Regions from separate parts of the Ruegeria sp. HKCCD4884 genome, predicted to be linked through region 1. Evidence: riboswitches for the same ligand, from Rfam matches in the RefSeq annotation. Region 1 holds a riboswitch; each other region holds the start of a gene.
The links. A riboswitch is a leader RNA that binds a small molecule or an ion and turns the genes downstream of it on or off. The one in region 1 is predicted to bind cobalamin.

Region 1 (7,618 bases):
TGGATGTCCGGCTTGTGCCACATCCTGACCCGACCAGCAACGGCCCTGTTGCCGCAACCCAGCCAAGGTGTCGAAATAATCCGGCGCCAGCTCATGCGAAATTCATTCTTGTCGCCAAATTTGCACGCAATCCACTGGACGCCCTCCAGGAAAGCTGCTAAAAACCCTCGCACACCACGGCAAGTATTTGATTTTACTTGAAAAGGCGAGTTGGCGGAGTGGTGACGCAGCGGATTGCAAATCCGTGTACACCGGTTCGATTCCGGTACTCGCCTCCACAACATCTTGTTTCCACGTTAGCATTGAGTTTTCGAAGCTTGTGAACGTAGCATTTTGCGTGATTGTCCTGGCATATGGGTTTCATTAAAACCGCAACCCAAACAAACAAGAATTGATGCCCTGAGGCATGCGATGAGGCAACGACCCAAGTATTTGAAGTGAGATGCAATGGGCGGGGGCCTAAATGCACATAGTCGCATGAGTAACATTATGTCAAAATTTGGGGCTCAAGCGAAATTTCATGACAATGAATGCGGGATGAACTAAAGGTTTATTTCAGAATAAGTAATAAGTTCTGGACGTCTAGTGGAACACATAGCCTTTACCTTCGAGATGGGGGTCGTTTGCGCCCTTCTCGCCTTCACAGTTTTCCTATTTGTGTCCGAGGTCGTCAGAATCGACCTTTCCGCCATACTGGTTTTGGTTCTTGTCGGCTTGCTAAGCTACGCACCCGGCCTAGAAAATCTGGCGGATGTGCCGCGTCTGTTTGATGGGTTTGCGTCAAACGCGGTCATTTCGATCATTGCGGTCATGATCGTTGGTGCTGGCTTGGACAAAACCGGCATCATGAACAAGGTTGCGGCCGTTATTCTGAAGTACGGCGGCAAATCGGAAAGCCGCGTGCTGCCGATCATCTCGGGAACTGTTGGCGTCATTTCTTCCTTCATGCAAAACGTCGGCGCCGCCGCCTTGTTCCTGCCAGTTGTCAGCCGGATATCCACGAGATCCGGAATACCGCTGTCGCGACTGCTTATGCCGATGGGGTTCTGTGCGATCCTGGGGGGGACGATGACGATGGTGGGGTCCTCACCGCTGATCTTGCTCAACGACCTGATCCAAACGGCCAATGACGGCTTGCCGGATAATCAGAAAATGCAGCCGTTCGGGCTGTTCTCGGTAACACCGATCGGGGCGGTACTGATCCTGACAGGCATCGGGTACTTTCTGCTGCTGGGACGCTGGGTTCTTCCTGTGCAGGAAGGGGCAGACAACACGGGCACCGGTCAGGGCACACAAGAGTATTTGCAGCGGGTGTATGGGCTAAAGGCAGATGTGTTCGAAGTTGTTGTGCCTGCAGACAGCCCGCTGGTCGGGCAGATCCTGGCCGATATCAACCATGAGAACCACCTGTACATCATTTCAACCTTCTATCGCGGCAAAACGTCAATGGTTCAGGTTCTGACCGCTGAAATCGCAGCCCCTTGTCGGCTGGCGATTGTTGGACGGCGTGGCGAGGTAGAGGTTTTTGCGAAGAAATTCGGCTTAACAGTTCTTCCCGATCTGGATGTTTTTGTTGAGGAGTTCGCACCCACCAACGCCGGTGTCGCCGAAGTTGTCGTTACCCCCGACAGTAAATTGATCGGCAAATGCCCGCGCGAGCTTTTGTTCCGCAAGACATACGGTATGTCGCTTCTGGCTATTCACAGAGGGGAAGAAACGCTCAGCCACGTAGAGACCGATGATCATCAGTCCACTCAGATCGGGCTGGAAAAGTTTCATGCTGGTGACATGCTGGTCGCACACACGCGGTGGGACAATCTGATGCGGATCACCCGCGATCCGGATTTCGTTGTGGTCACAAGCGATTTCCCACAGGAGGAATTGAGACCTCAGAAAGTCGGGTGGGCGCTTGCTTTTTTTGCTATTTCAATATGCCTGATCCTGTTCACCGACGTACGCCTTTCTCTTTGTCTACTCACCGGCGCAGCTGGCATGATGCTGAGCCGTGTTCTCAGCGTGGATGAGGCTTACCGTGCCGTTGGATGGAACACTGTTTTCCTGCTTGCCTGCCTCATACCTTTGGGACAGGCCGTGCAGAACACCGGCACGGCCGCATGGATCGCGCAGCAGATCATGGTCATTCTTGACGGTTGGCCGCTTTGGTCGCTTCAAGCGGGCATCGCTGTTCTGGCAACGGCGTTTTCATTGGTCATGTCGAATGTTGGCGCCACCGTTCTGCTCGTACCGCTGGCTGTGTCCATTGCAGTGGCTGCCGGAGGCAACCCTGCAGTCTTTGCGCTGACCGTTGCCATTTCCACTTCGAACAGCTTCATCATCCCGACCCATCAGGTCAATGCACTGATCATGGGTCCGGCGGGGTACAAGGTCATGGATTTTGTCCGTTCAGGCGGCATCATGACCGCGCTGTTCCTTGTCGTTTCGTTGGTGATGATCAACGTTATGTACTAGCGCGGCAATCGGGGCCGGATTTCTGGACTGCCCCACCCCAATTGCCGATGACATGTCGTTGGAAAGATTAGGCTGAACCTCTACGCCAAACCCCGGCCTTGCGGGACAACCTCATACCCCGGCTCTTCCGGTTCATCATCTTCCATCTCCGGCGGGAAACCGGGGGCTGTGATGTCCAAACCAGTCGCCTCTTCCAGACGTTTGATGATATTCGGCGACAGCTCGCGATCGCCATACCGGGCAATGCCATCTTCAAAAATCTTGATCATGACCGGATTCATTTCCAGAGGCACCCCGGCGCGGTCCGCTACCTCTTGAAACAGACCAATGTCCTTTTTCACCAAGTCCATAGTGAAGGAGATGTCGCGCGAACCATTCAGTATGACCTGACTTTCCGTTTCATGCACAAAGGACGTACCGGACGAGATTTTTATCGCCTCATATGTCGTGTTGAGATCCATGCCCGCCGCCTTTGCCGTGACCAGCGCTTCGGCGCAGGTGATCAGGTTGGCTGTGGCCAGATAGTTGGTCAGCACCTTCAAAACCGAGGCAGAGCCCAATTCACCCGTGTGCAAAACACGCCGTCCCATGGTGGTCAGAAACGGCAGAATCCGCTCAAAAGTCGCACGGTCACATCCCGCGAAGATCGAGATATTGCCGGTGGCCGCCCGATGGCACCCGCCCGAAACCGGGCAGTCCACTGCCGCGCCTCCGCGTTCGATCACCTCGGCCCCCAAACGCTTGACCTCGGCCTCATCGGTTGTCGACATCTCCATCCAGATTTTGCCGGGGCCCACTTCGGGCAGCATCTTTTGCATGACCGCATCTGACGCCGCAGGCGATGGCAAGCAGGTGATGACCGCATCGCAATCGCGCATCAACTGTGCCGGGCCTTCGGCTGCCTTTGCGCCAAGGGCGACAAACGCGGCCACCAGATCCGCGTTCAGATCATGCACCGTCAGATCAATACCGTTCCGCAGCAAGGATCCCGAAAGCTTGCCGCCAACGTTTCCCAACCCGATGAATCCTACTTTCATATGTCGCCTCTCCCTGCTGGCTTGTACCTGTCATGCGATCACGGATTTATCTGACCAATCATGCCGCCCAACGACAACCACAGGTCGCTTTTCACACCCGCCTCCTGATGTTACGCGCAACGCGCTTGACAAGCGGGCCAGCGGTGCCGCATGACCCATTCGTTGGTGTCGGCAAGAGCCGATGAAAAGGGAATGCGTCAACGGATCTTCCGCCAAACGCAGCCGCCCCCGCGACCGTGACCGGAGAGGGTGCCCAATGCCACTGGCCTAGGCCGGGAAGGCGGGACATCCGACAGAGGACCCTGACGTACCGGGCCTCTGACATCCGCAAGCCGGGAGACCTGCCAGCACCCGAAGTTGAAACCGGGCGGGGTGTTCCGGTATCGGGTCCATGTTGCAACACGTGGCCCGCTTGAAACCCCGTCCCCCGCGAAGAGGATTTGGGGGGATGAGAGACATGACTGAGACCACACCGGTCGAACTGCTGGTCTGCACGACCTGCCGCCGCGGGCTGCCCATCGAAGACGATGCGCAACGCCCCGGTACATTGCTGCACCAGGCATTGGAACAAGCAGAGCTGCCCGAAGGCATCACCCTGAAACCTGTCGAATGCCTTTCGAACTGCGATCAGGGCTGTTCTATCGTGTTGCGCGGCGGTCCCGATCGCTGGACCTTCGTTTACGAAAACCTGAACGAAGTGGACCATGTCGATGTAATCGTCGACGGCGCAACCAAGTATCTGGCCACCGAAGATGGCCTGGTGAAATGGCGCGAGCGCCCTGAACATTTCCGCAAAAACTGCGCTTCGCGCATTCCCCCGATTGGAGCCTGACATGTCGAATCTCGAAAAACTTCCCGTCACCGTGATCACCGGCTTTCTGGGCTCGGGCAAAACAACGCTGGTCAAACACCTGATGCAGAACCCGCAGGGCAAACGTCTGGCTGTTGTCGTCAACGAGTTTGGCGATGTGGGCGTGGATGGCGATATCCTGAAATCCTGCGCCATCCCGGATTGCCCTGCGGAAAACATCATGGAGCTGGCAAACGGTTGTATCTGCTGCACCGTGGCCGACGACTTCATCCCAACCATCGAAGCCCTGATGGCGCTGGAGCCGCGCCCCGAGCACATCCTGATCGAAACCTCTGGCCTCGCCCTGCCCAAGCCGCTGCTGAAAGCGTTCGACTGGCCGGATATCCGCTCAAAGATCACTGTCGATGGCGTGATCGCTCTGGCCGATGCCGAGGCCGTCGCCGCCGGTCGCTTTGCCCCGAATGTCGAAGCTGTCGATGCCCAGCGCCTCGCCGACGACTCGATCGATCACGAAACGCCCCTGTCCGAGGTGTTTGAGGATCAGATCTCGTGCGCCGACATCATCCTGTTGACCAAGCCTGATCTTGCAGGGCCCGAAGGTGTGGCCAAGGCCAAAGAAGTGATCGCCGCCGAAGCACCGCGCCCCCTGCCTGTTGTCGAAGTTGCCGAGGGCGTTGTGGATGTCCGCGTTGTACTTGGCCTGGAAGCGGCTGCCGAAGACGACATGGATGCGCGTCCGTCGCACCACGACGGTCACCACGATCATGAACATGACGATTTCGAAAGCATCATCGTCGAGTTGCCGGAACAATCCGATCCAGCCGATCTGGTCGCCAAGATCGAACGTCTGGCGACCGAGCTGAACATCCTGCGGGTCAAAGGTTATGCGGCAGTACAGGGCAAACCCATGCGCCTGCTGGTTCAGGCTGTGGGCGCACGCGTCCGTCACCAATATGACCGCCCATGGGGACCAGAGGAAGAGCGCCGTTCGCGTCTGGTTGTTATCGCCGAGCATGACGACATCAAAGAGGCCGAGATCCACGCGATCCTCGCGGGCGTCACCGAGGCTGCCGAGTAAACCATGCACGTCGTCTTCCGCGAAAGCCACGGGCTCGAGGAAACCGAGACCCCAACCGATCTGGGCCAAAGCCCGGCGGATCTGGTTGTTTTGTCCTTCTCGGACAGCGACCTCGGCGCTTTCGCGGCGGGCTGGCATCGTGGCGGCGGAACCGAGGGTCGAATGCCAACGCTTCGACTGGCCAATTTGACCGCCCTCAAACACCCTCTGTCCGTCGACACCTATGTCGAGCAGACGTTGGACGGCGCCAAGGGCATTCTGATCCGCCTGATCGGCGGCGTGCCTTACTGGTCCTACGGCTTGCAACAGGTTCTGGCGCTGGCGCAGGCCAAGGGTATCGCGCTTGCCGTTCTGCCCGCGGATGGGCGCGAAGATACGCGGCTGGATGACTACTCTACCCTGCCCGTTTCAACGCTGCGCCGTTTGGCCCATCTGTGCGACACCGGTGGCGAGGTCGCAGCACAAGCCGCATTGGCCCAGATGGCCTTGGCAGCAGGGCTTTATGCCGGGCCGGTGATGGGCGCAAAGACCCTGCCTGAATGCGGCGCATGGTGCCCGGATCGTGGTGTAATCCCAACGGATACCGCGTTCGAAGGCGACGCAAAACGTATCGTCGTCACGTTTTACCGCGCATATCTGACGTCGGCCGACACCGCCCCAGTCGCAGCTCTGATCCGCAGTTTGCGTGCGCGCGGATTTGCGGCAGTGGGCCTGTTCGCGCCTTCTCTCAAAGCGCCAACTGCTGCCGATTGGTTGCGCGAGACGCTTAGGACGTTGACCCCCGCTGCCATTATCAACGCCACGTCCTTTTCGGGCAAAGGCGCGTCGGGCACGTCTCCGCTGGATACCGCCAATGTGCCAGTGTTTCAGGTCGCTCTGGCCACCTCGCGCCGCAAAGCCTGGGCTGAGGCGGAACGCGGTCTCTCACCTGCCGACCTTGCCATGCATGTTGTCTTGCCCGAGGTAGACGGGCGGATTTCGGCGGGCATCGCTTCATTCAAGGAACCGGGTAAACGCGATCCTCATCTGGAATACTCCCGCTTTGCCCACCGGGCCGAGGCCGAACGGATCGAAGCCATTATCGACCGGGTATCAGGCTGGCTGCGCCTGAACGACAAACCGAAGGCGGATCAGATCCCGGCGTTGGTGCTGTCGACCTATCCCGGCAAAGACTGGCAGATGGCCCATGCGGTGGGCCTGGACGCGCTGGCATCTGCCGAGGCGATGCTGTCCGATCTCCAGAACGAAGGCTATGACACCGCGTCAGCAGAACCGATTGCTGAAACACTGTTGGACGCCCGCATTTCTTGGCCGCTGGACGAGTACTTGCAAGCGCTGACCGATCTGCCCGAGCAGTTGCGAACCGATCTTCAAACGGTTTGGGGCAAATGCGAAGACGACCCCGCCTTTGCAGGAGGCGCGTTCCACTTCACAGCTCTGCGCCGTGGCCAAGCTCTGGTCGCGCTGCAACCCGAACGCGGAACACCGGAACTGCGCGATGACGATTATCACGACCTGTCGCGCACGCCGCGTCACAGCTATGTCGCCTTTTATCTGTGGTTGCGCAAAGGTCTGGGAGCGGATGCGCTGATCCATATCGGTGCGCATGGCACTCTGGAATGGTTGCCGGGTAAATCTGTGGCCCTGTCTGCCGATTGCTGGCCCGAAGCGCTGATCCGCGACCTGCCAGTGATCTACCCCTTTATCGTCAACGACCCCGGAGAAGCCGCGCAGGCCAAGCGTCGGATCGGGGCCGTCACGCTGGGCCACATCCCACCGCCGATGAAGGAAAGCGGAACGCCAGACCGGATGGTGCGGTTGGAGTCGCTGCTGGATGAGTTCTCGAACGCAGACGGGTTAGACCCCAAGCGCCGCGACCGTTTGCAAGAAGATATCCGTGACGAAGCGCAGGCCATCGGGCTGGAAAACGATCTTGGCCTCGATCAAGCCACCTGCACAGCCGAGGCGATCACCCGGATCGACCGCTTTGTCTGTGACATCAAGGAAAGCCAATTCGGCGACGGGCTACATATCTTTGGTCGCGTGCCCGAAGTGACAGGCAATTTCGACCCAACGGCTTCGGCCCATGCCGAACGAAGTGCTCTGATCGACGCGCTCGCGGGCAAACGGATCGAGGCTGGCCCATCCGGCTCCCCGTATCGTGGGCGGTCGGACGTGCTGCCGACCGGGCGAAACCTTTATACAACCGACCCACGCTCGGTC
Region 2 (7,618 bases), on a different contig from region 1:
AGCTGACCTACTCGTCTGGTGCTTACACCTGAAGCCTGCGAGCATGCTTTGATAAGCGTTGGGGCGACAATGCAGTTGTCGCCCTGGTCCAATACGGCCCGCTATATTTCCTTTCGCGCCCTTAGCGCGGCGGTGATCGTACCGTCATCCAGATAATCCAATTCTCCGCCAATCGGCACGCCCTGCGCCAGTGAGGTCAGGCGAACCTGTCCTTCCAACTGATCAGCAATGTAATGCGCGGTGGTCTGGCCATCTACGGTGGCATTTAGGGCAAGGATGATCTCGGTAATCCCTTCGGCCATCACTCGGTCTTTGAGGCGGGGAATGCGCAACTCGTCCGGGCCAACCCCGTCCAGCGCCGACAGCGTGCCACCCAGAACGTGATAGCGGCCTTTGAAGACGCCCGCGCGCTCCATCGCCCAGAGGTCGGCCACGTCTTCGACCACGCACAACTGTCCGGTTGCGCGGTCTTCGGAATTGCAGATGTCACAGATATCGGTGGTGCCCACGTTCCCGCAGTTCAGGCATTCGCGGGCGGTCACGGCGACTTGCTGCATGGCATCAGACAAGGGTGTCAGCAGCAAAGCGCGTTTTCGGATCAGGTGCAGCACAGCGCGACGGGCCGAACGCGGGCCGAGGCCGGGCAGTTTGGCCATAAGGTCGATCAGGTTTTCGATATCGCTGTTCGAACTCATGGCCTGTCCTGTCTTGCGCCGGAGGGAGCCTCCGGCGGGAGTATTTTTAAAAAGATGAAGCTCAGAACGGCAGCTTGATGTCTGCGGGCAAGCCCATGCTTTCGGTCAGTTTGGCCATTTCTTCCTGCGAACGTTCAGCGGCTTTGGTTTGTGCATCTTTTATAGCCGCCAGGATCAGGTCTTCGACCACTTCCTTGTCGTCACCGTTGAAGATCGACGGATCAATATCCAGACCTTTCAGTTCGCCTTTGGCGGTTGCAGTCGCCTTGACCAGTCCAGCCCCGGATTCACCGACAACCATCATGTTGTTCAGCTCTTCCTGCATTTCGGTCATCTTGGTTTGCAGGTCCTGCGCGGATTTCATCATCTTGGCCATGTCACCCAGACCGCCAAGCCCGCCGAGTCCTTTCAGCATAGTATTCTCCTGTATCTCTGCTTGGGTTCTAAATACGGGCCGCAGCCGCGTGGCACAAGGGTTCCCGCGTTTGACGGTGAGGTCTTTGGAAACGCGCCTCCCTTTGTCGCGCAGTGGCAGGTTGCGCGTTATGTGAAGGCAAGGATTGGGTTTGCCGCACGGGCTTTGCCGAGACTTAGATTTTGGAACCGGGTGATCACGGTAACCTCAATAGACGCGTCACCGGCTCAATCCTCTTCGAACGGGTCCCACTCATCCTCGACTTCGGGCAGCGCCTCGGTCTCGACTTGGGCGGCGCGCTGTTCCGGTGTCTCGATCTTTGTGATCCTGGCCTTGGGAAATTGAGCCAGTACAGCCTGAACCAGCGGGTGTTGTTCGGCTTCGGCTTTCAAAGCCAGTTCGGCCTTGTCCCGAATTTCAGCAATTGTCGGCGCATCCCCGTTCGAGACGATCGAGACAGCCCACCGGTTTCCGGTCCAGCGTTGCAGGGCCGAACCCAGCCTGGGCGCAAGGTCTGTCGGTGCCTGCGTGGCTGGGGTGAACTCGATCCGACCGGGCTGATAAGACACAAGTCGCACGCCGTTTTCCACTTCGACCAGCAGTTTTACGTCGCGGTTGGCGCGGATCAGTTCGACCACGTGATCAAAAGTCGGGAACCGGGCGAGAGCCGTCTGCACATCCTGAGCCAATGCAGCAACTGGCGCGCCGCTTGGGCCGCGGGGGGTCGAAACGTAGGAAGGTGCCGGAGCCGCGCTGGCCCGCGCTGGCATTGCACCCTGCCGGGGGGCTGATACTCCGCCATTCGGCCCACCAGTTGGAGGCGTTGGAGTGTCCTGCAGCCGTTTGATCAGTTCTTCAGGGCTGGGCAGATCAGCAACATGGGTCAGGCGGATAACGGCCATCTCAGCGGCCATCATGGCATTGGGCGCGGCCGAGACTTCTTCGAGCGCTTTCAGCAACATCTGCCACATCCGAGTCAGGACACGCATCGGCAGCGCCTCGGCCATGTGCTGGCCACGGCTCCGTTCGTCAGGCGAAACAGTTGGATCTTCGGCAGCGTCGGGCGTAATTTTAACGACGGACACCCAATGTGTGATTTCGGCCAGATCGCGTAAGACGGCCAGAGGGTCTGCGCCCTCAGCGTATTGCCCGCTGAGTTCCGTCAGCGCACCCGCTGCGTCGCCCCGCAGGATCATGTCCATCAGGTCCAGAACGCGGCCACGGTCCGCAAGGCCCAGCATTGCGCGGACCTGCTCGGCAGTGGTTTCACCCGCCCCGTGCGAAATCGCCTGATCCAGCAGCGAGGTTGCATCCCGTGCCGATCCTTCCGCGGCACGTGTGATCAGCGCCAGCGCGTCATCGGCGATTTGGGCATCTTCGGCGGTTGCGATCTTTTGCAGAAGCCCGATCATATCTTCGGGCTCGATCCGGCGCAGATCAAAGCGCTGACAGCGGGACAGAACCGTGACCGGCACTTTGCGGATTTCGGTTGTTGCGAAGATAAACTTCACATGTTCAGGCGGTTCCTCGAGCGTCTTGAGCAGCGCGTTGAAAGCGCTGGTCGAGAGCATGTGGACCTCGTCGATGATGTAGATCTTGTAACGCGCGCTGGCGGCGCGATAGCGGACACTGTCGATTATTTCGCGAATGTCATTCACACCGGTTCGGCTGGCGGCGTCCATCTCCATCACATCGACATGGCGGCCTTCCATGATCGCCACGCAATGTTCGCATTGCCCGCAAGGCTCGGTCGTCGGGCCGCCATTGCCGTCGGGGCCGATGCAGTTCATACCCTTGGCGATGATCCGCGCGGTGGTGGTTTTGCCGGTGCCGCGAATGCCGGTCATGATGAAAGCCTGCGCAATCCGGTCCGCTTCGAATGCGTTTTTCAGGGTGCGCACCATGGCGTCCTGACCCACCAGATCGGCAAAGGTTTCCGGGCGATATTTGCGGGCGAGAACCTGATAGGCGGGGCTGGGCGTGTCGGTCATGTTTTCTCGGTCGGATTCGGTGCTTCGGCTCAGCGTAGTGGCCGCTGCCTTCCGCGTCCACTGCGAGGCGCGATGATTTTTGATTTAGATTCCGACCGGATTCGCACTAAGCTGTTCCAACAAAATTTAAGACTCATTTTTGTAAAGAGTTCCTGGTGGAGGACACACGTTCATGTCGCAGCTGGTTATCTATGCCCTGCAAGTCGCAGGAGGAACGCTGGCCCTGACGTCTATACCCGGACATGGCGGGGACTATGAGACGGATCTGGATACGATTGCCGCGTGGAAGCCGGGGATTGTCATTTCAATGACAACGGATGTCGAGATGCTTCAGCACGGGGCGCAGGATTTTGGCAGCGATATTCAAAGCCGCGCCAGCCGGTGGGTGCATCTGCCGATCGAAGACTTTGGCGCACCAACGGCGGCCGTTGAAGAGGCGTGGCCAGAAGTTAGCGCCGCCGCCCGGCATGCCCTGGCTGGAGGAGGCCGAGTGCTGGTGCATTGTCGGGGCGGCTGTGGCAGGTCGGGGATGGTTGTCCTGCGTCTGATGGTCGAGTGCGGCGAACGGGCTGACAAGGCGCTGGAGCGTCTGCGGTCGCTGCGCCCCTGTGCTGTGGAAACAGACGCGCAGCTGGCTTGGGCGGCCCGGGTTTCCCCGGCGCAGGTGGTGTGACCTCAGGCCGAAAGCTGTTCGGGTGCGTGTACGGTTTTCCGGGGCCGTAGCGTTGCAACCTCGATCATCGCGCATGGTGGGTTTGCAATGATGCCAGATGGCAGAGTGCGGAACGTGTTTCCAAAAATCAGATCAGCATAGAGGTTCAGGTCCTCAATTGCTGCGTTGGGCTGCGTGTCACAAAACACGCGAACACTGTCTGATTGTGCCTGGAAAATTGCCTGACACCCTTCCGCGCAATGTGAAAGCTCACTACTGCCGTCGAACTCGAATGCGTCGCCTGTGGCCGCCGAAGCTTGTGTCATGGCCTCGGAGATCGAGCGCGCCAGCCGCGCCAGGGCGGGGCAGGTTTTACCCGTCCGCTGACATACCGTTGCGCTGTATTCATGCGTCTTTGTCTTCCAGATCATCCTGCGCCCTCCGCGCGTGGTGGACAGAAGGATCGGGTCAGGTGGGACAGCGAAGTGCAGTCAGGACCTGCCCGGACACCCCGCCCGAGTTTCGGTTTCAGTTTCGATGGCAGGTCTCCTGACTTGCGGGTCATGGCTTTGCCGACCTTCCCAGCCCTCGGGGCCAGTGGCGTTTCGGCATTGCTCACCGCTTACAGTTGCGGGGGCAGTCGCGGCATTGGTTAGCGTCCGGATGACCAGACGGAACCGCACCGTGTTCCCTTTTCATCCCGACCCCTTGTGGGGGACAGGAACCATCACACAATCGCTAGCGTCTGATCCGGTTCCGAGTCAAGCGGATCTTTGGCCCCGACGTTTGGTCATGCTGGATGGGTAAAAACTTCCCGCGTAGAGTTTCAATTATTGAAGTAAGAAACTTTGTCTTCGGCGCAGGGTCAGGGATCATGTTGGATACAGAACAGACGGTTTTAACCGAAGAGTTCCTCTTTCCGTCCGGGTCATCAACCCTTTCAGCGCGCTTGTACCGACCGTTGTCGGAACCCGGCACAGTGGTTGTGCTGAACAGTGCCACAGGCGTGCCACGCGACTATTATCGCCACTTCGCACGTTGGCTGGCCGCTGAGCGCGGCATGGCGTGCCTAACCTATGATTACCGGGACTTCGGGCACTCTTTGACCGGCCGCATGAAGGATGCACGTGCGACAATGGCCGATTGGGCCTTGATCGATATGCCGGCGGCGCGGGCGGAAATGCGCAGGCGTTTTCCCGGTGCACAACAATGGACGATTGGTCATTCTGTAGGTGCCATGCTGGGACCCGTACAGCCCGATATCGACAAAATCGACCGGATGATTTGTGTGTGTTCTGGGCTTGTGACCCTGAACGATCACCCATGGCCCTACCGTGGATTGGCCGGGGTGTTCTGGTATGGGCACGCCCCATTGCTGGTCAAAGCGCTTGGGTATTTACCCGGAAATGCAATCGGTTTTGGTGCGGATTTGCCGGCATCGGTCTACTGGCAATGGCGTAAATGGTGCACCGCTCCTTCGAGTTACATGCCCGAGATCGGAGCCGGGTTGCCTGATGCGCGTTGGACAGAAACTGAAAAACCGGTGGATCTGTTTACTTTTGAAGATGACCAGATGGTCCCACCCGAGGCGGTATGGCGGCTTGCCGATCTCTATGGCCCCAAGGTCAAACGACATCTGCTGAAACCTGCTGAATTTGGGTTATCTGAAGTTGGGCATATTGGGGCTTTTGCTCGTCGTAACGCGGCCCTTTGGCCACGCTTTGTCGACATTTGAACAAGCTTAGGGACGAGACCGCGTATCACCCATTAGGCATGTGTGGAGAAAGTGAGAGGTTGGACATCGACCCAAGCGGGGCTCGTTGTGGCTGCTTCCTTCCGGACCTGACCAGGTTGGCGAGGCGCTCGCCCGCGCCAACCTCTCGACTCTGGATATAGGGAAGGCTAGGGCAAAAGACAACCCGTCAGAATGTTAGGCGGATACGCTCGAATCCGGCGTCATCGGGACTTAGCAGTTGAGCGTTGAACATGACCAACTCATCCATGTGTTCAAGGGCACCCGGACCTGTTCGAAGCAAGGCATTTACACCCGCTCGAGCTGTCAGTGTAAACGGATATGGGTGTCGCGCTACGGGATCGGGCGGAAGGCGACGAGACAGGTAATCCCGCGTCAGTTCCTTGATGTCGAGCGGTGGTAGGTTGATGCGTTGGGCCGCAGAGGCGGCAGGAAAATGTCCGCCTCCGCTGGCGCGGTAATTGTTGCTGGCCAGGACGAATCTTTGCGCAGGTTGAACAGGTTGGCCACCGAATGTCAGATTGCGAATTCGCCTGTTGTCAGGGTCGACCAACCGACCGTCATTGTCGAAGCGTGCAGGTTGCGATGGATCGATTTGATAGGACAGGCCGAAGATGACGTCGAAATTGTAACCAGCACGTTCGGGGTTTACTAAGTCCGCTTCTGTATCATGCGACAGCTGGTTGAGCACGCTTGCCGACATTTCCAGCCAATCCAGCACGTCGGCACCGTTGATCTGTAATGCGCGCAGTTCATTGGGAAACGGATACAGGTCTGCAACGTGACGCAGGCATATTTCCTCCGCTGGGACATCTGTAAAATGCCGTGGGCCAGCGCGCCCACCGCTTTTCCCAGGCGCCACGGCTGACAAAAGAGGTAACTCTTCCAAAGCGGAACCGTGCAGGAAAGAGCGCAAAGCGGCAGCCTGTGCCGCAGCGACCAAAGCCAAGCCGCGATCCGGTGCGCAAAAACTGAAATAGCTGTGCATGGATTCTGATACGCGCGCGACGGGTTTGGCAACCGCGCTGCGTGTCTGACGATGGGCGTCAGCGAACAGACGCACCATATCCTGGTCTTCCTCGACCGCGATTCCGCTCGCGCAAACCGGGCGCAGGTCCACGCGACATTCTTCAATGCTGAACCCGGCATTCGGTCGCGGAGAAACTACAAGATCAATGACACCAAGATAAGATCCAGCCGACCCGGCCATGACAACCGGGGTTTCATGCACCAGCCCGTTTGCGTGATCGAGATATTGGGCGTTGGTATCGGTGCGACTCGGAAAGGTCAGATGCGTATGCCCGGCGACAATGGCGTCGATTCCGTCGATGGCGGCCAAGGGAATTATGGCATTCTCCATCCCTTCCACCGGCTCTGTTTGGCCCAGGCCAGAATGCGCCAGAGCAACGATAAGGTCACATTCTTCAGCGCGCAGTCGTTTTGACAGGTCGCGTGCCGAGGACAGAATGTCTTCGGCTGTGACCTCTCCGTTCAGGTGATGCTCTTCCCAGCGGGTGGTTTGAGGCGGAAGAACGGATATCAAGCCGATGCGAAGGGGCATATCTTTGCCACCCAATGGCACGGTGCGGTCCAATATCGCAAATCCCTGCCATGCTTGCAGGCTACCCGATCGATGCAGGTTGCTGCACAGGACAGGGCAAGGGGCTTGCGAGATGATATTGTCCAATACCGTCAGCCCAAAACCAAAATCATGGTTGCCGAGACCTATGGCGTCGTACTCCAGCGCCGCAAAGGCTTGCATGACCGGATGCGGCACGTCGTTCTGGGCCGCCCACTCGCCCAACGGCGTGCCCTGAATTGCATCCCCATTGTCCACCAACAGAACCAAAGCATCCCCTGCTTCTTGGCGGGCTTTGCGGATCAGGCTGGCGGTGCGCGTCAATCCTAGCGTCGGGTCAGGAGTATCCGTGTAATAGTCAAAACCTGTCAGGTTCATATGCAGGTCGGTTGTTGCCAGAATACGCACATGCCCACGGTTTTTTTCGGAGGACACCTGCGTCGAAGGGTTTTGCTTCACTTTGAATGGTCTGCTTTTGAATAGGGTTATTGATTAATTCTTACAAAGCGTAACCTAAATGATTTTTCCGGGGC
Region 3 (7,618 bases), on a different contig from region 1:
GCCGGAAATAGGGCAGATCGGCAGGATCTTGGTGCAATGTATTAGCCAGCTGAAACTGGTGTCTTGCAGGTCAAAACCCAGCCGAAACCAGTTTTCCATTTCTCAGCTCAAGCGTGTCCGGCGCCAATGCCTGGCGGAAGGATGGGGCATGGCTTACCAGCAAAATGGCCTGTGGCAGGTCCTTTAGGATCTCCAGCAGACGGGCCTCGTTCTTGGTGTCGAGCGCATTGGTTGGTTCGTCCAATAACAGCGCTTGCGGCTCCATCGCCAGCACGGTGGCAAGGGTCACAAGCCGTTTTTCACCCCCGGACAATTTATGCGTGATGCGGTCTCGCAGGTGCATCAAGTCCAGATCGGACAGCACCTTGTCAACGATGGCAAGCGCTTCGGCCTTGCTGCGGCCCAGATTGAGCGGTCCAAACGCGATGTCTTCTGCAACGGTGGGGCAAAATAGTTGGTCGTCGGGGTCTTGAAACACCAGCCCGATCTCGCGGCGTACCTCGTGGAAATCTGCTTTGGCCCGTCGGTCCTTGCCAAGGGCAATCACGCGTCCTGCGGTCGGTTTCTGCAATCCAAGGGCAATGCGAAACAGCGTGGATTTTCCCGCGCCATTGGGCCCTGCTATTGACAGGCGTTGCCCCGGATCAAGTGAAAGCGATGCCCCGTCCAGCACGGATGCCTGCCCGGGATAGGCGAAATGGATATCTTCGAGTTTAAGGATCGTCATAGGAAATCCAGGCAAAGAAGACCAAGGCAGATCGAACCCAAGGTCACAGCAAACATGCAATCCCGCCGGGTCAGGTAGAAATCCTGCAGCAAAAGAAGACGCCCAGAAAAACCTCGGCACTTCATAGCGCCCAGTATGCGTTCTGACCGTTCGATGGCACGCACCAGCATCATGCCCACCAGATAGCCAAAGCTGCGATACGTGTGCCAGTTGGTGCCGGGGCGGAAGCCACGAACTTTCATGGCGCCGCGAAGGCGCAGATATTCTTCGCGCAAGACTTCGATATATCTGATGGTGAACATCAACAAATGCACAAGAGCATCTGGGCAGCGTAGTTTGTGCAAAGCATGACCCAGAGTGACGGGTTCCAACGTGCCGACCAGAACCATCAGGGTCAGGACCACGGCGTTGGCTGTCAGAGCGATCTCAATGGCTTTCCACAGTCCCTGCCAACTGGCCGGATACCCAAACAGGGTGAACATCGCGTCACCGGGCATGGAAAAGGGCAAAAGTATCAACATGAAGATGATAAAGCTGTCCATCATGGCCATGCGTTTAAGTGTGCGGCGCACGGGTAGGCGAGACATCAATAGCAAGCCGATAGAGATTGCCAGAGCCACAATCAACGCGGGGATGCTGGATAGCGAAACCGTAACAACAGCAAAAAAGCACGTCATCACGATCCGCATCCTAGGGTCCAACTCTCCGATCACCCCGAAGGGTGCGCTGGCATCAGCTTCGGCCAGCGTCTTTGCCTGGGGTTCCAGAGCGTGAGCCATCAGGCGGCCATTTTCCGGCGTGCAGCGACAAAAAAGCCGATACCGAACAGACCGATGATGTAGCCGATCCCACCAAGAACGGTCTGCAAGTCGTTGTGTTCGCGATAGGCTGCAATCTCACGACGCAGAGGGCGGGTTTCGTCTCGCACCGCTTGGGCAATGGCCGCGCGCTCCTCGTCGGTTAATGACGCGACAGTCGTCGCGGTGTCGTTTGCGTTTTCAACCTGCGTAACAGGTTTTACAAGCTCCGCATCCACGCCCAAAATCTCAGCCACTTCCTCGGCGGGCATGGTGACCTCGGCAAGATGACCGGCGCCCAGATCTGCTTTGAACGTGTGCGCGACAGGTTCGGTGGGGGTGTAGAGGAAGAAACCATCGGTATCTGTGACTGTTCGCCCCAGTTCAGCGCCATCGGGGCCGTAAACAACAACTTCTTGGTTTTCAGCCATGTCGCCGTTGGAAAAGCCCAATTCCCCTTCAATCGCGTCGCCTGCAGGAAAGACCCCGGCGATAACTTTATGGGCCAGCGCAGGAAGCGGGGTAAGCCATATCGCAACAACAAAAATTAGCTGTCTCATACGGGGGCACCCCTCAGAAAGAGTTCAGGCTTGACCTTGCGGGCCAATAGAATAGCAAAACCGGTAAGTACCGCTTCGATTGCCATGACGGGAATGTGTGCAAAAAAGACCAGTTTCGCGGCTGGTAGGAATTCGTCACCAGACAGAGCCAGAGAGACAGCGACAAGGGCCGTCGTGGCTGCAATCGAAAACGCTCCTCCGATGCCGCCCCAAACAGCGCCCTGCACCGGAGAGCCGCGTGCGATCAATCGGCCAAAGATCATCCATGTCAGCACCGCCGGAAGTGCGATGTTGACCGTGTTAATCCCAAGCACAGTCAAACCGCCAAAACCAAAAAACACGGCTTGAAGCAGCAAGCCAACAAACAGCGCAGGAAAAGCGGCCCAGCCAAGCAAAAGCCCAGCCAGACCGTTCATTATCAAATGCACAGAGGACGGGCCGATCGGCACATGGATCAGCGAGGCTACAAAAAAGCTGGCCGACAGGACGCCCGCGGTGGGAATGCGGTCGAGGTCCAGCGATTTCAGCCCTATGGCAATGCCGCCAGCCGCTGCGATTGCGCCGCCGATCACAACTGGGTTCGAGAGGGCTCCGTCCACGATGTGCATAGGGGTTACTCCAGATCCCAGGCGCGGATCCAGATCACAGCATCCTGGCTCAGTTCTTTGCCTTCATATTCGGTTTTTGGGCCCGAACCCAAAGCAGCAAAACCCCAGTAACCCGCTTTCGGTACACCAAAGGTGAAATAGCCGTTCTCATCTGAAATCGCGACCAATGCGCCGCCCGGCAGTGGGGATGCTGTGGCGTCTTTGGCACCGTTTCCCGCCAGATCGGGCTCGGCTGCCATGTATTCGATTTCGATCTCAGCACCGGCAACCGGTTCGCCTTCGCTCAGTACACGGCCGGTGAAGGTGGAACCTGCAATGACGTTATAGGGCTTGTTCAACGGCAGAATTTCGGTCGCCAGACCTTGCGGTTGATCCCAGTCGGTGGGCAGTTCATTGCGGTTCAGGTAAGCCTTAGTGATCTGCTGGATATAGATATCCTCGGATTCTTCGTAGTAAGGCGCAGGTACCGTCACCAGCACATAGTCGCCGGAACGTTTCACCGGGACCGAACCGAGAAAGGCTTTGGCGCTGTTCTCGGGGCCTTCGAATGTGGTTTCTTCCAATGTACCCAACAGATCGGTCTTTTCGCCGTTGTGGATCACATAGAATTCTTCTGGCTTTTCCAGGGTCATCACGTGCCCGGCTTCAAACGGATGCCAGAAGACCAACTTGACCGGAACGTCGCCCGGACGCTCGATCATGGTATCCTCGGTGTATTCCAGCAAGAAATGAGCCTGAGCCAGCGCGGGCAGCGCCGCAGTAGCGGCCGCGGCCAACAAAAAGTGTTTCACAAATACGTCCTTCTCACGTCGCGCCTTCCCCGGCACGCATTGGTTTTTGACATAGGGGAATGCGAAACTATCTGCCCCAACAGGCAAACAGATCCGGCGCACACCCCGTCGCCGATGATGAGCACCCTTTCCGAGGGCGCATGTTCGGCAGGTCTCCTGACTTGCGGGTCTTAACGCTAAACTGGCCTTCCCGGGTGTGACCCAGTGGCGTAATCAGTCTCGCTCGCCGCTTACAGTTGCGGGGGCAGTTGCAGAATTGGCCAAGAATGTGCCGCACTGCATTCCCTATTGCCTCCGGGTGACTCCCCGGAACCGAACATGGCGCGTTGATGACAGAAAAACTTGATCATGGTCAACTCCCGATTGCGGCATTGGGAGGGTCATCTGCGAATTCCAGAGGTGTTCCGCTTTAAACTCATCGGCTGCGGTGATGTCTAAGTGTTGGTGTTGTGACCTGTTCGTTGATTGGGAGTGATTGTCCGTCGCGGGGTGCTGGAATTAATTTTTTGATTGCCGAAACCGGTTTCGGAGCAGTTAAATGAAAGAATGATGGCGAATCCCGAATTGCAACAGCGACAAATCCGGTCCCAGCGCGCCGCGTCCGGTGGGCGGGTGAAGCTTGACGAATTGGCACATCACCTTGGCCTTTCGAAAAGCACCGTGTCGCGTGCATTGAACGGGTATTCCGACATTTCAGAATCAACGCGAAAGCGTGTTGAGGTGACGGCGCGCAAGATGGGGTATCGCCCGCTCAGCCATGCTCAGGCTATTCGAACAGGGCGCGTGCGTGCCATTGCCATGGTCATCAACAGTGAAGAACCGGACCGGCACAATCCGTTTTTTCAGGACTTTCTGGCAGGGGCTTGTGAAGCTGCAAGTGCGTCTGACTGGACGATGACAATTTCGACCGCGAAGTCGAAGCAGGACATGTTAAATGTTTTGGGCCGTTTGGTCGAAGAACGAAAGGCCGATGGATTTATCCTGCCGCGTACCGAAGTAGATGACGCGCGAGTTGGGTACCTCAGCGACCTGCAGGTGCCTTTCATCCTTTATGGTCGGACAGGATATGGTCGAACCGGCTATCAGGACGATACGTCGTGGTTTGATATTTCCGGTGAAAAAGCCATGAGCGGCGCGGTCGAACGTCTGGTCCGTTTTGGTCACAGCCGTATCGGGTTTGTCGGCAGTGATCCAAAGTTCAACTACAGCCACCTGCGTCGGGATGGCTATGTCGACGGGCTTAGGGCTGCAGGATTGCCAGTCGATCCCGAATTGATCCGCGAAGGGGCCCGCACCCGCGAAGAAGGGGCCGCTGAAGCGCGCGCTGTATTGCGTCTTCCTGTCCCGCCTACCGCGATAGTATTTGCGACAGACCAAGCGGCACTGGGAAGCTACTCTGTTTGCGCAGAATTTGGCCTTGAGATCGGGCGCGATGTCTCGGTTCTTGGATATGACGGGGTCCCGGAATGCCAATACGCCAGCCCCGGGCTGACGACGTTCAGCGTCGACTCCAAACGGGCAGGCGAACGCCTTGCAACGATGCTTATACGTCAGACCCGCGGGGAAGAACCCGCAACTTTGCGCGAGCTTAGCCAGGCGGTGCTGATCGAACGCGACTCTGACGGGCCGCCACTGCTGACGTCGAACGAGTTGGCGAAAAAAATCAAACAATCCATGGAAGACAATCGGGGAGGAAACCGACCATGAAACTTACACCAAAAGCAGCTAGGCTGATGCTCGGCTCTTCGTTGGCACTGGCGCTGACGGCCATGTCGGTACAGGCGGACACGATCCGTTTCTGGACGACCGAAGAGCAGCCCGAGCGTCTGGCGAAACAGCAGGAAATGGCTGACCAGTTCAAAGCTGAGACCGGTACAACCGTTGAGGTGATCCCTGTCACAGAAACGGATTTGGGCACCCGCGCAACCGCAGCCTTTGCCGCAGGTGACTTGCCAGATGTGGTCTACCACCCGTTGCAGTACGCCCTGCCGTGGGCCGAAGCGGGCATTCTGGACACCGAAGCTGCGACCGAAGTGATCGAAGAACTGGGCGCTGATACTTTCGCTCCGGGTGCCTTGGGCATGGCAGCGTTCAATGGTGAAACCGCCTCGGTTCCGGTGGATGGCTGGACGCAAATGGTTGTCTATCGCAAGGACCTGTTCGAAGAGGCCGGCTTGGAGGCGCCTGACAGTTTTGCAGATATTCAGGCCGCACTTGAGGCGTTGCATAACCCGCCAGAAATGTATGGTTTTGTTTCGGCCACCAAAGTTGACGAGAACTTCATGAGCCAGGTGCTGGAGCATGTTTTCCTGGCAAACGGTGTCAGCCCTGTTGGCCCCGATGGGTTCCAGCCGCTTGATGAGGCCAAGACCACCGAAGTTCTGGATTTCTACAAGGCTATTTCCAAAGCTTCGCCTCCGGGTGAGCTGTTCTGGAAGCAATCGCGCGAGCTGTATTTTGATGGTAAAGCCGCCATGATCATATGGTCGCCATTTATTCTGGACGAATTGGCTGGTCTGCGCGACAGCGCCCCGCCGACCATCAACGACGACCCGACCTCGCGCGATCTGGCCAGCAAGACTGGTATCGTTACCAAACTGTCCGGCCCGTCGAACCCCGATGGCGCGGCCTGGGGTGATGTGCGGTATTTCGGTATCACCAACGATGCAGACACCGACGCGGCGATGGAATTCGTAAAGTTTGCCATGGATGACGGCTATACCCAGACGCTGGCTATTGCGCCTGAGGGTAAGTTCCCCGTGCGCCGTGGTAATGCAGACAATCCGACCGCGTTCTCTGAAGCCTGGGCGGAACTGCCCGTCGGTGTCGATCGCAAGGCCCCTCTGGGCGAGCTGTATGAACAGGCAATGATCGACGAGATTGTTGGTGGTCTGGACGTGGCGCAGCGCTGGGGCGTAGCCGAAGGTCAATTGGCGCTGGCGTCGAAAATGATCAACTCTCAGGCCATCAATCGTGTTGTACGTCAGTACATTGATGACGAGATCGACGCAGCCGCAGCGGTTGCAGCCATGAACGAAGAGCTGGCGAAGGTTCAGTAATCTAGTGGCAACTGCAGCGGCGTGCGCGCCGCTGCACCCAACCCTTCGAGGTACCCCATGACTTCGGCCACCCCACCGACCGGAACCGGGGCGTTAGCCAAACGCGAGGCGCGTCTGGCCTGGACGCTGCTGGCTCCGACCGTGATCAGTGTATCGCTTGTGGTGATCTTGCCTTTGCTGGCAATCTTCTGGATCAGCTTCAAGCCGTTTACCCTGTCCGATCTCCGCCCACCCGCACCGGTTGTGCGTGAAAGCCTGCGCGGATCGGGCGACGATCTGCGGATTGAATACCGTCTGCGCAACTCCAGTCAGGAGATCGCAATCGACGGTGTCACCCTTAGCGACGTTCTGCCCGACGGTGTCGTCGCGGGGGACGTTGCCGCCCCCTGCGTTTTGGACGGGCAGGACCTGTTTTGTGACTTCGGCACTTTGGAAGGGGGCCAGCGCGAGCGTATCCGCATTCCCGTTGACGTGGACGGCGACCCCGATGCCTTTGAAGACGTGGTCGAAGCGTCAGAACCGCGTGTGACCGGAAGCGGGCCGAACGTTCTGACCAACTTTGAATTCAGCCTCGAAAACTATGCTCGCGTCTTTGACGGGTCTGAGTTCTGGGGCGTGCTTTGGGTCACGCTGTTTTATACGGTGTTCGGAACCATTGGTGCCTTGGTCATGGGCCTGTTTGCAGCGCTTTTGCTGAATAAAAGCTTCAAAGGACAGGGGGTCATCCGGGGCCTTTACTTGTTTCCCTATGTCGCTCCTGTCATTGCGGTGGCCTTTACATGGGTCACGCTGTTTGATCCGTTTTCGGGTTCTGCCAATGCGCTTTTGATCCAGATGGGTCTGACCAGTGCGCCGATCAACTTTTTCGGCGAACGCCCTTTGGCACTGATCATGGTCACGGTGTTCGAAATCTGGCGCTATTTCCCGCTGTCCTTCCTGTTCATTCTGGCGCGGATGCAATCCATTGATAGCAGCATGTATGAAGCGGCTGATATGGATGGCGCGTCGCCCTTCCAGAAGTTCTGGTTGCTGAGCATTCCGCAACTGTTGGGCATCCTGTCGGTGCTGTTCCTGTT
Region 4 (7,618 bases), on a different contig from region 1:
GGCCGCAAGCTGCACCTGACCGAAGCCGGACATATCGCGCTGGACCACGCAGATGCGATTTTTGCGACAGGCCAGGAACTTGTGGCAACCTTGCAAGATGCTGGAAACACGCGGCAGGCGCTTAGGGTGGGGGCGCAGTCCACCCTGTCGCGGAACTTTCAGATTCGCTTTTTGCGACCCATATTGGCGCGTGTTGATGTCGAGGTCATCTTGAGGTCTGGCAGTCCAAGTGAGTTGCTGGAAGGGCTGGAAACGTTGAATTTCGACTTGGTCCTCATGAACCACGAACCCGCGAGTGACAGCCTGACCAGCTTTGTCACTCATCATCTGGCCGAACAACCGGTGAGTATCGTTGGAACCCCGGATCGCCTTGATCCGACGCGCCCGATACGGGATTTGTTGGAAGAACAACCTTTCATCCTGCCCACAACCAACAACAGTGTTCGTACTGCGTTTGACGCTATGGCCAGCCGCATGTCGGTACGGCCTCAGGTAGCTGCCGAGGTGGACGATATGGCCATGATGCGGCTTTTGGCGCGCGAGGATATCGGCTTGGCTCTGGTGGCTCCGATCGTTGTTCAGGATGAGCTGAACTCGGGCCGTTTGGTCGAGGCAAATGAGCATCCGAAGATCAAGGAAAACTTCCACGCAATTACGTTCAAGCGCCGGTTCCCTAATCCCTTGGTGCAGGAGCTTTTGTCACACGGACCAGACACGTAGGCCAAAATCTGACGTCAATCACCGCGCGCGGATTTGAACAGATATAGGAACACAAAAAGAGACCCGATCGACGTTGTTACGATACCTACGGGCAGTTCTTGAGGGGCCAAAAGCAGGCGGGACAGAATATCCGACATCGTCAGCAGGATCGCCCCGACGATAGCTGAGGTAATCAACAGGTTTCTGTGCAGCGTGCCGGCAATGCCCCGTGCAATATGAGGGACCATTAACCCGACAAAACCAATAACGCCGGCCACGGAAACAAAGCTCGCCGTCGCCAATGCCGCGACAAAGAACATACTAAATCGCAAGCCCTGAACGGGTATGCCAAGAGAGGACGCCGTGAAATCTCCGGTTAAAAGGGCATCCAGCCAGCGACTGCGGTAAAGAGCATAACTCAGGATCAGAGCCAGTCCGGTCAGAACCAGTGGGAATGTCTCCCACCGTGCAAGGCCCAACCCGCCAAGCATCCAGAAGATGACCGAATGCGCCGCGCGATTGTCGCCGGAAAAAATCAAATAGTTTGTGATGGCCGAGAACAGAAAGGACACGGCCAAACCGGCTAGAATCAGTTTTTCCGGCGCACTTGTGCGCAGGCCCTGAACCAGTGCCAGAACAATGCCCGAAGCAATCAAGCCTCCGCAAAATGCCGCCAAGGGCAGGGTCCAAATGCCCAGTACATCACCCGTGACGGTGATCACCAACACAGCCCCGGCAGCCGCGCCCGAGGACAGGCCAAACAAGAATGGATCGGCAAGATCGTTGCGCGTGGTTGTTTGCAAAACCACACCAACAACCCCCAATCCTGCCCCGATGACCGCGGCAAACAAGGCGCGGGGAAGGCGCAAGTCGAAAACGATCCGGTGAAGCGGGGACATGTCGCCATCGATCAGGCCTGTTCCTAGACCAATCGCGGCGACCACGTCGCGCACAGGAATATTTGTTGTTCCATAAACGATGGACAGCAGCAAAAGGGCGATCAGAACGATCGCCCCCAGCAAGATCGAACGGCCCAAATGGGCCATATCAGTTGGTCTCCGGGTGCATTGCCTTGACCATCTTTTCGATGGCCTCAATGTTTGCCGGGCCGGGTGTCAGCTCTTCGTAGCGCAGGCCGATCCAGCGCTCGTTCTTGACTGCATCGGTTTGAGACATGACGGGATGATCTTTCAGGAACTGAAAGGTGTCTTCTGCACCGTTTCCTGTCTGATAGTCCAGCAGAACCAGGAATTCCGGGTTTGCAGCAGCCACGGTTTCCCACGACGTACGACCCCAGCTGGTGTCCATGTCATGGGTCACATTCTCTCCGCCTGCTGCGGCGATCATCGCGTCCGGTATCGCAAATTTACCAGCGGTAAACGGCGCATCTGCCGGCCCGTCCAGCAGGAAGACACGTGGTTTGGGCAGATCAGCTGTTTTGGCTTCGATAGCGGCCAGTTGGTCTTTCCAGCCCGAGACAAGCTCTTGCGCCTTGGCTTCGACGCCCATGACCTGACCCAAACGCAGAACGTCGCCAAACAGCAGGTCCATGCTGGCCTCTGGCCGATCTTTGTTCAGATGTACGCAGCTTTCGGTCAGAACCATGGTCTTGATGCCGAAGGGCGAAAGGGTGTCCGGAGTAACCTCGCCACCCGGCTGCATACCGTAATACCACCCTGCAAAGAACATGTCGGGTTCTACTGCGATGAGGTTCTCAACAGTAGGGTATTTTGGTGCAAGCTCTGGTATATCACCGCGCTGTGCATCAAAATCAGGGCTTGTCTTGTACCAGCCCGTGATGCCGGTCAGGCCCACGATCTTGTCTTGCAGACCCAATGCGAAGGCCATGTCGGTCATGTTCATGTCGTGGACAACGATCCGCTCGGGCGCGGTTTCAAAAACCAGCGGTTCGCCGCAATTGTCCACTGTGATGGCTTCTGCGACCGCGCCGCTTGCCAGGCCAGTGAACAGAGCCACAGGCCAAAGTTTCTGCATCATTGTAAGCTCCTGTTATGATGACAGTTTTCTTTTTCGGATATCCAGCGCAGGGATCATGCGGCCTTCATGCTGAAAGCATAGATAATCCACACCAAAGGTGTCGCGGACACGTTCTGAGGTCAGCACGTCGCTGACCGGGCCATAGCCCGTCAGGCGTGTGGATTTCATCAAAGCCACATGCGTGGCGAATTCCGGGATCATGACCAGATCGTGGACGATCATGACCACCGTGACGCCCAGCTCGGCCACCAAGGACAACATGTGCCCCTTGGCGTCTGGATCCAGGTGATTGGTCGGCTCGTCCAGAAACAACAAGGATGGGTTTTGTGCCAAAGCGCGCGCGATGTGAGCGCGCTGTCGCTCGCCACCCGATAGCTGGCTCATCGGCTTGCGGGAAAGATGAGACAATCCGGTTGTTTCCAGAACTCGATCAAGATCTACCTTATGCTCGGTTGCCGATTTATCCGCCTGAATCGGGATTTGCCCAAGCGCAACATAGTCTCGCAAACGCAACCGACCGTCTGGCATTTCTTGCTGGCCTACGACCGCGATGGTTCGGGCACGCTCATGCGCGGACAGGGTGCGCAAGCTTTTGCCTCTTATAAGCACATCACCCAGAGCAATACGTTCTATTCCGCAAAGCAACTTGAGCAGTGTTGTTTTTCCCGCGCCATTCGGTCCCGCAATTGCCAGAATCGAGCCCTCCTCCAAGCCGAAGGATACGTCCTGCAAAAGGACATCGCCGTTCAAAGCGTAATATTCGAGGCCTTCGACCGACAGAAAACTCATGACACCCTCTCCGTTGGAAGGGCTGGTATTCGCGACAAGGTCTTGGTGAATAACGCGGGCGGGCGTTCGGTAGCACTTGTCCAGCCATCGGAACTAAGGCGGTATTGTCCGGCAAATTCCGCCACTGCGTCCAGGTCCAGTTCCGTGTCGATGTCTCCAAACAGATACTGCGCCTTGCCCGGTGCCTGAAGGCCAATGGTGGTTGGTCGGGAACAGCCCGCCATGCAATCAACTGTTCGGATTGCAAATCCCTCGGGCAGTATTGGAGCTAACGCGCCAGTCACTTGATCGGTGGACATGGCACCAGAGCAGGTCGCGCACACAAGAATGAAATGATCAGCGGTTTTCGTCATTGCGTGTAGCGCTTACTGTGGGTTGGACAAAGAAGCAATGTTATAACGTAACGTAGCGCTGAATTAGTGGCACCGCGGGATGCCTCAGCGCAGTAGGTGTTGAAAAAGAAATTTTTGCTGTCAGTCACTCTTAACGCTGTCCGCTCCGCTTGAAACCAAGCGCGGACAGAAGGTGCCACCAATGTAAACACGCGAAAAACGTGCCATCAAAGCCTCCTTCCAGGACGCCCCGCCCCGGGTTGGTTTAACATCGGATGGCAGGTCTCCTGACTTGCGGGTCAAGGCTCGGCCCACCTTCCCAACCCTTTCGGGGTCAGTGGCGCAGTGGCGTCGCTCTCCGCTTACAGTTGCGGGGGCAGTCACGGACTTGGCAAAATACTGTGCCGCACCGTATTCCCATTTTCATCCCTTACGGAACCATCCCGCTCAGCTAGTCTCCTGGTGCTGGACTTGTCAAGCAAGAGAATGAGTGGCGTTTGACGAAATCACTTGGGCTCAGCCCAGTTGTCTGTCGGTTATTGTCAACCCGGTCTACGTCAGTAGTCGGAAACCAATAGGAAATCTGGCGCGGCATCTTCCTCGATCTTTGAAAATCGAGGGATCGGATCTTCGAACACATTATCCGTTCGATCATCATTCACAGTCGAAACCTCGCCGATAAGGCAATCACCGTGCTCGGCCCAGAACGCGTGCCAAACTCCGGGCATCAGGGTTACGCTTTGCCCTGGTTTCAGGCGTAGATGCTCACCTGGTTGCAACGTAACAGGGCAGGCATCGCTGGGCACTGTGACAGGCGTATGCCGGTCGATGCCACCTTCTGGGTCCGATGCATAGATCTCCATCACCAGATCGCCGCCGCCACGGTTGATGATGTCCTCTGCCTTGATGATGTGGCGATGCATCGGAGACAGTTGTTTGTCTTTCGAAATCAGCAATTTTTCTGCGTAAAGCATCCCGCGCCCAGACTGCAAATCATTCACTTCGCCGTTGCGCAGCGTGAAAAGAAACAGGCCCAGTTCATCGAACCGGCCCTGAGCGTAATCGGTGATGTCCCACCCCAACCCGCGGCTGCGGACCGTTTGCGCCACTGGGCTGCGCATCTGTTCGGGTGACCAGTCTGCAAAAGGCGGCAGTACAGCGCCAAAGGACTGGATGAACGCCTGCGCTTCGGATTTGATGCGATTTATGTCAGATCGTTTCATTGGTTTTTCCAAGAATTATAGCTCATGAGCCCAGGGGGGTTCCGCCCCGGCGCGAGATACGGTTACAGCGGCAACTTCGGCGCCCAGTTCCATGGCCGCGTGCAAAGCGCTAGAAGTTAAGTTGCGTACAGCGGGTTTTGTCAGATGCCCGGCGCGGCTGAGACCAGTGAGCACACCTGCATTGAACGTGTCCCCCGCACCGATCGTGTCCACGACCTGCACCGGTTTTACCGGCACCGTCACTTGCGATCCATCCGCCAGATACCCGTTCGCGCCGTCGCCGCCCCGGGTCACAATCAGGGCTGATGGACCGGCTTGCAACAACAAGGCTGCTTTGGCTGCTTCGGGTTCCGCACCGGGAATGATCCAGTCCAGATCCTCGTCCGACACTTTGACGATATCGGATTGCGCGATCATGCGGTTCAAACGCGTTCGAAATCGGGTTTGATCCTGAATAAAACTCGGACGAATGTTGGGATCCAACATGACAGGGCGGTCGTTTCCGTGTTGAGCCAGCAAAGATGCATAAGCATCTGCACATGGCTCACACGCCAAGCTTATACCCCCAAGATACAATGCCGAGATGGCAGGGAGTTGGTCTGGCATATCTTCGGGTGCCAACATACGGCCAGCCGTGTTTTCATCAACGAAACTGTAGGTTGCGTGCCCATCTTCAAGTTGTACAAACGCAAGTGTAGTGGGACGATCCGAGACAATTACATGCGAAACGTCAACGTGGCTGGCCTTTAACGCGTTGATCAGTTGCTGACCAAACATATCCGTAGAAACACCGGTCAACATCCCCACGGACTCACCCAAGCGCCCCATGGCAACAGCGGTATTCAGGATCGCGCCACCCGTATGGGGCACAAAGCCGTGCGCGCCGGACACTGTCGGCTCGGCAATCATGTCAATCAGGGCTTCCCCACAGCACAGGATCATTCCAACGTCCTCTCCCAGAGCCTCAAGCGCAAAAGTCGTTCATCGCTTTAGTGCGTTTTTGCAAAAATTGTTCGCCCCGATGATGCCGAACTCGGCCTGTTCTGAGACGTAAAGGTTCAAGGATTTACGAAGCTCGCTGAACCGCCCGCCGCCATTGAATGCGTCCTTGAAGTCCTGATCAAACAGCCAGCGGTTTTTCTCGGCGACCCCGCCGACAAGAAACACTCCACCAGCAGGCATAAGCGTGACAGCCATATCACCCATAAGCGCGCCCAGATGCGTTGTGAACATCTGCGCAGTTTTGACTGCGATGGGGTCCGAAGCATCGCGGGCTTCCGTCAAAATGTCTTTGGCCGAACGAAACGATGACCGCCCGGTGCCCGCTGCCAGCCCAACGGCCTGATACAGGATTGGAAGGCCAGTTCCGCTCAGAAACATCTCTGCTTCCAAAGCAAGGCTATCGCCAAAGAAACAGTCAGGAGCAATGTGGCGGGCGGCTTCAAAGACGTCGACCTCGTCCCGGTGACGCGGGTACAGCCCAACATGCCCACCTTCGCCGGAAACTGTGTGATAGTGACCTTCGGAAAAAAGCAATGCTCCGACGCCAAGTCCGGTGCCGGGTCCAACCACCAAACGCGTGCCTGCTGGTGGTTTCGCCTGACCTTGCAAAACCGAAACTTCGTTCTGTGTGACGTCAGCAACTGACCATGCCGCGGCCGTAAAGTCATTGATAACAAAAGTATGTTCCGCCCCGGTCGCCTGCGCCAGTTCCAACTCAGACAAGTCCAAATTGGCGTTTGTAAGGCGGATGACGCCGTCTCTGACAGGACCAGCCCCAGCGGCAACAACCGCCTGAGGATTCGTGCCAACCTCATCGCGTAACGCGTGAAATGCGTTCAGCAGATCATCCAGAGTTCCCGTTGGGTGCTTGCGCAGGTCTGTCAGTTCGCCGTTTGTCACAACGCCCAGACGCGTATTTGTTCCACCGATGTCCGCAACCAAATTCCAGTGCTCATGCACAGATCCGGATGGTTGCGCTAACGGCTGAGAGACGTTCTGCCCCTCTGAAAGGGCGGATTTAAGCGCCACGAACGACGCTTTGGGCGTTCTTTCCAGAGTTTCAAAATCCACGTCCACCAGTCCAAACCTTTTCTCGTATCCGAAGGCCCATTCGTAATTGTCCAGCAGAGACCAGACAAAATAGCCTTTAACCGGAACACCTTGTGCCAAAGCGTCCTGCACGGCTGCAAGGTGTGTATCAAGATATTCGATACGGTCCTCATCCCGCACGCGCTCTGCGCTCGCCATTCCGTTTTCGGTGATATAGATTGGTAGCCCGCCCGTATAGTCCTTCTGTGTGCGAACTAGAAAACGGTTTAGGGCAGAAGGTTCTATTTCCCAACCCATTTGCGTTTTTGGCAATGGTCCTGGAACATCCGTCAAGCTGGGCCAAGCGGAATCCTTCGGGGCAATCAGCTTTCGCGTATAGTAGTTCAATCCGCACCAATCGACCTTTGTGCCAATTGTCTCGAAATCATCCTGCCAGCCAGGGGGCAAGTGCGACTCAAGGCCGTCCAGCACCAATTGAGGATACTCTTTCCTGAATACACCACCAAGAAAGAACCGATTGTAAAT

Region 2: another riboswitch for cobalamin. It lies ahead of GS636_RS15610 (hypothetical protein); the one in region 1 lies ahead of GS636_RS04500 (DUF1636 domain-containing protein).
Region 3: another riboswitch for cobalamin. It lies ahead of GS636_RS18025 (DUF4198 domain-containing protein); the one in region 1 lies ahead of GS636_RS04500 (DUF1636 domain-containing protein).
Region 4: another riboswitch for cobalamin. It lies ahead of GS636_RS17635 (DUF1636 domain-containing protein); the one in region 1 lies ahead of GS636_RS04500 (DUF1636 domain-containing protein).

The regions. Positions count from the first base shown of each region.
Region 1 is NZ_WVRJ01000002.1:416,703-424,320, forward strand. It holds tRNA gene GS636_RS04485 (tRNA-Cys) at 205-278, shown strand; gene GS636_RS04490 (SLC13 family permease) at 613-2,469, shown strand; gene GS636_RS04495 (NAD(P)-dependent oxidoreductase) at 2,550-3,506, opposite strand; cobalamin riboswitch at 3,653-3,870, shown strand; gene GS636_RS04500 (DUF1636 domain-containing protein) at 3,964-4,338, shown strand; gene cobW (cobalamin biosynthesis protein CobW) at 4,340-5,395, shown strand; gene cobN (cobaltochelatase subunit CobN) at 5,399-7,618, shown strand, end outside.
Region 2 is NZ_WVRJ01000010.1:125,893-133,510, forward strand. It holds gene GS636_RS15585 (lactoylglutathione lyase family protein) at 1-32, shown strand, start outside; gene recR (recombination mediator RecR) at 102-695, opposite strand; gene GS636_RS15595 (YbaB/EbfC family nucleoid-associated protein) at 757-1,110, opposite strand; gene GS636_RS15600 (DNA polymerase III subunit gamma/tau) at 1,338-3,101, opposite strand; gene GS636_RS15605 (dual specificity protein phosphatase family protein) at 3,274-3,774, shown strand; gene GS636_RS15610 (hypothetical protein) at 3,777-4,184, opposite strand; cobalamin riboswitch at 4,275-4,497, opposite strand; gene GS636_RS15615 (hypothetical protein) at 4,628-5,488, shown strand; RNA gene ffs (signal recognition particle sRNA small type) at 5,538-5,636, opposite strand; gene GS636_RS15625 (bifunctional 2',3'-cyclic-nucleotide 2'-phosphodiesterase/3'-nucleotidase) at 5,676-7,544, opposite strand.
Region 3 is NZ_WVRJ01000014.1:7,692-15,309, forward strand. It holds gene GS636_RS18005 (energy-coupling factor ABC transporter ATP-binding protein) at 71-727, opposite strand; gene cbiQ (cobalt ECF transporter T component CbiQ) at 724-1,506, opposite strand; gene GS636_RS18015 (cobalt ABC transporter permease) at 1,506-2,084, opposite strand; gene cbiM (cobalt transporter CbiM) at 2,081-2,692, opposite strand; gene GS636_RS18025 (DUF4198 domain-containing protein) at 2,698-3,483, opposite strand; cobalamin riboswitch at 3,612-3,815, opposite strand; gene GS636_RS18030 (LacI family DNA-binding transcriptional regulator) at 4,033-5,190, shown strand; gene GS636_RS18035 (ABC transporter substrate-binding protein) at 5,187-6,542, shown strand; gene GS636_RS18040 (carbohydrate ABC transporter permease) at 6,600-7,618, shown strand, end outside.
Region 4 is NZ_WVRJ01000013.1:57,679-65,296, reverse strand. It holds gene GS636_RS17655 (LysR family transcriptional regulator) at 1-720, shown strand, start outside; gene GS636_RS17650 (iron ABC transporter permease) at 735-1,745, opposite strand; gene GS636_RS17645 (ABC transporter substrate-binding protein) at 1,747-2,697, opposite strand; gene GS636_RS17640 (ABC transporter ATP-binding protein) at 2,710-3,486, opposite strand; gene GS636_RS17635 (DUF1636 domain-containing protein) at 3,483-3,839, opposite strand; cobalamin riboswitch at 4,078-4,276, opposite strand; gene GS636_RS17630 (D-lyxose/D-mannose family sugar isomerase) at 4,376-5,041, opposite strand; gene GS636_RS17625 (carbohydrate kinase) at 5,057-5,983, opposite strand; gene GS636_RS22760 (ROK family protein) at 6,023-7,003, opposite strand; partial or broken gene GS636_RS22755 (GH1 family beta-glucosidase) at 7,049-7,618, opposite strand, start outside.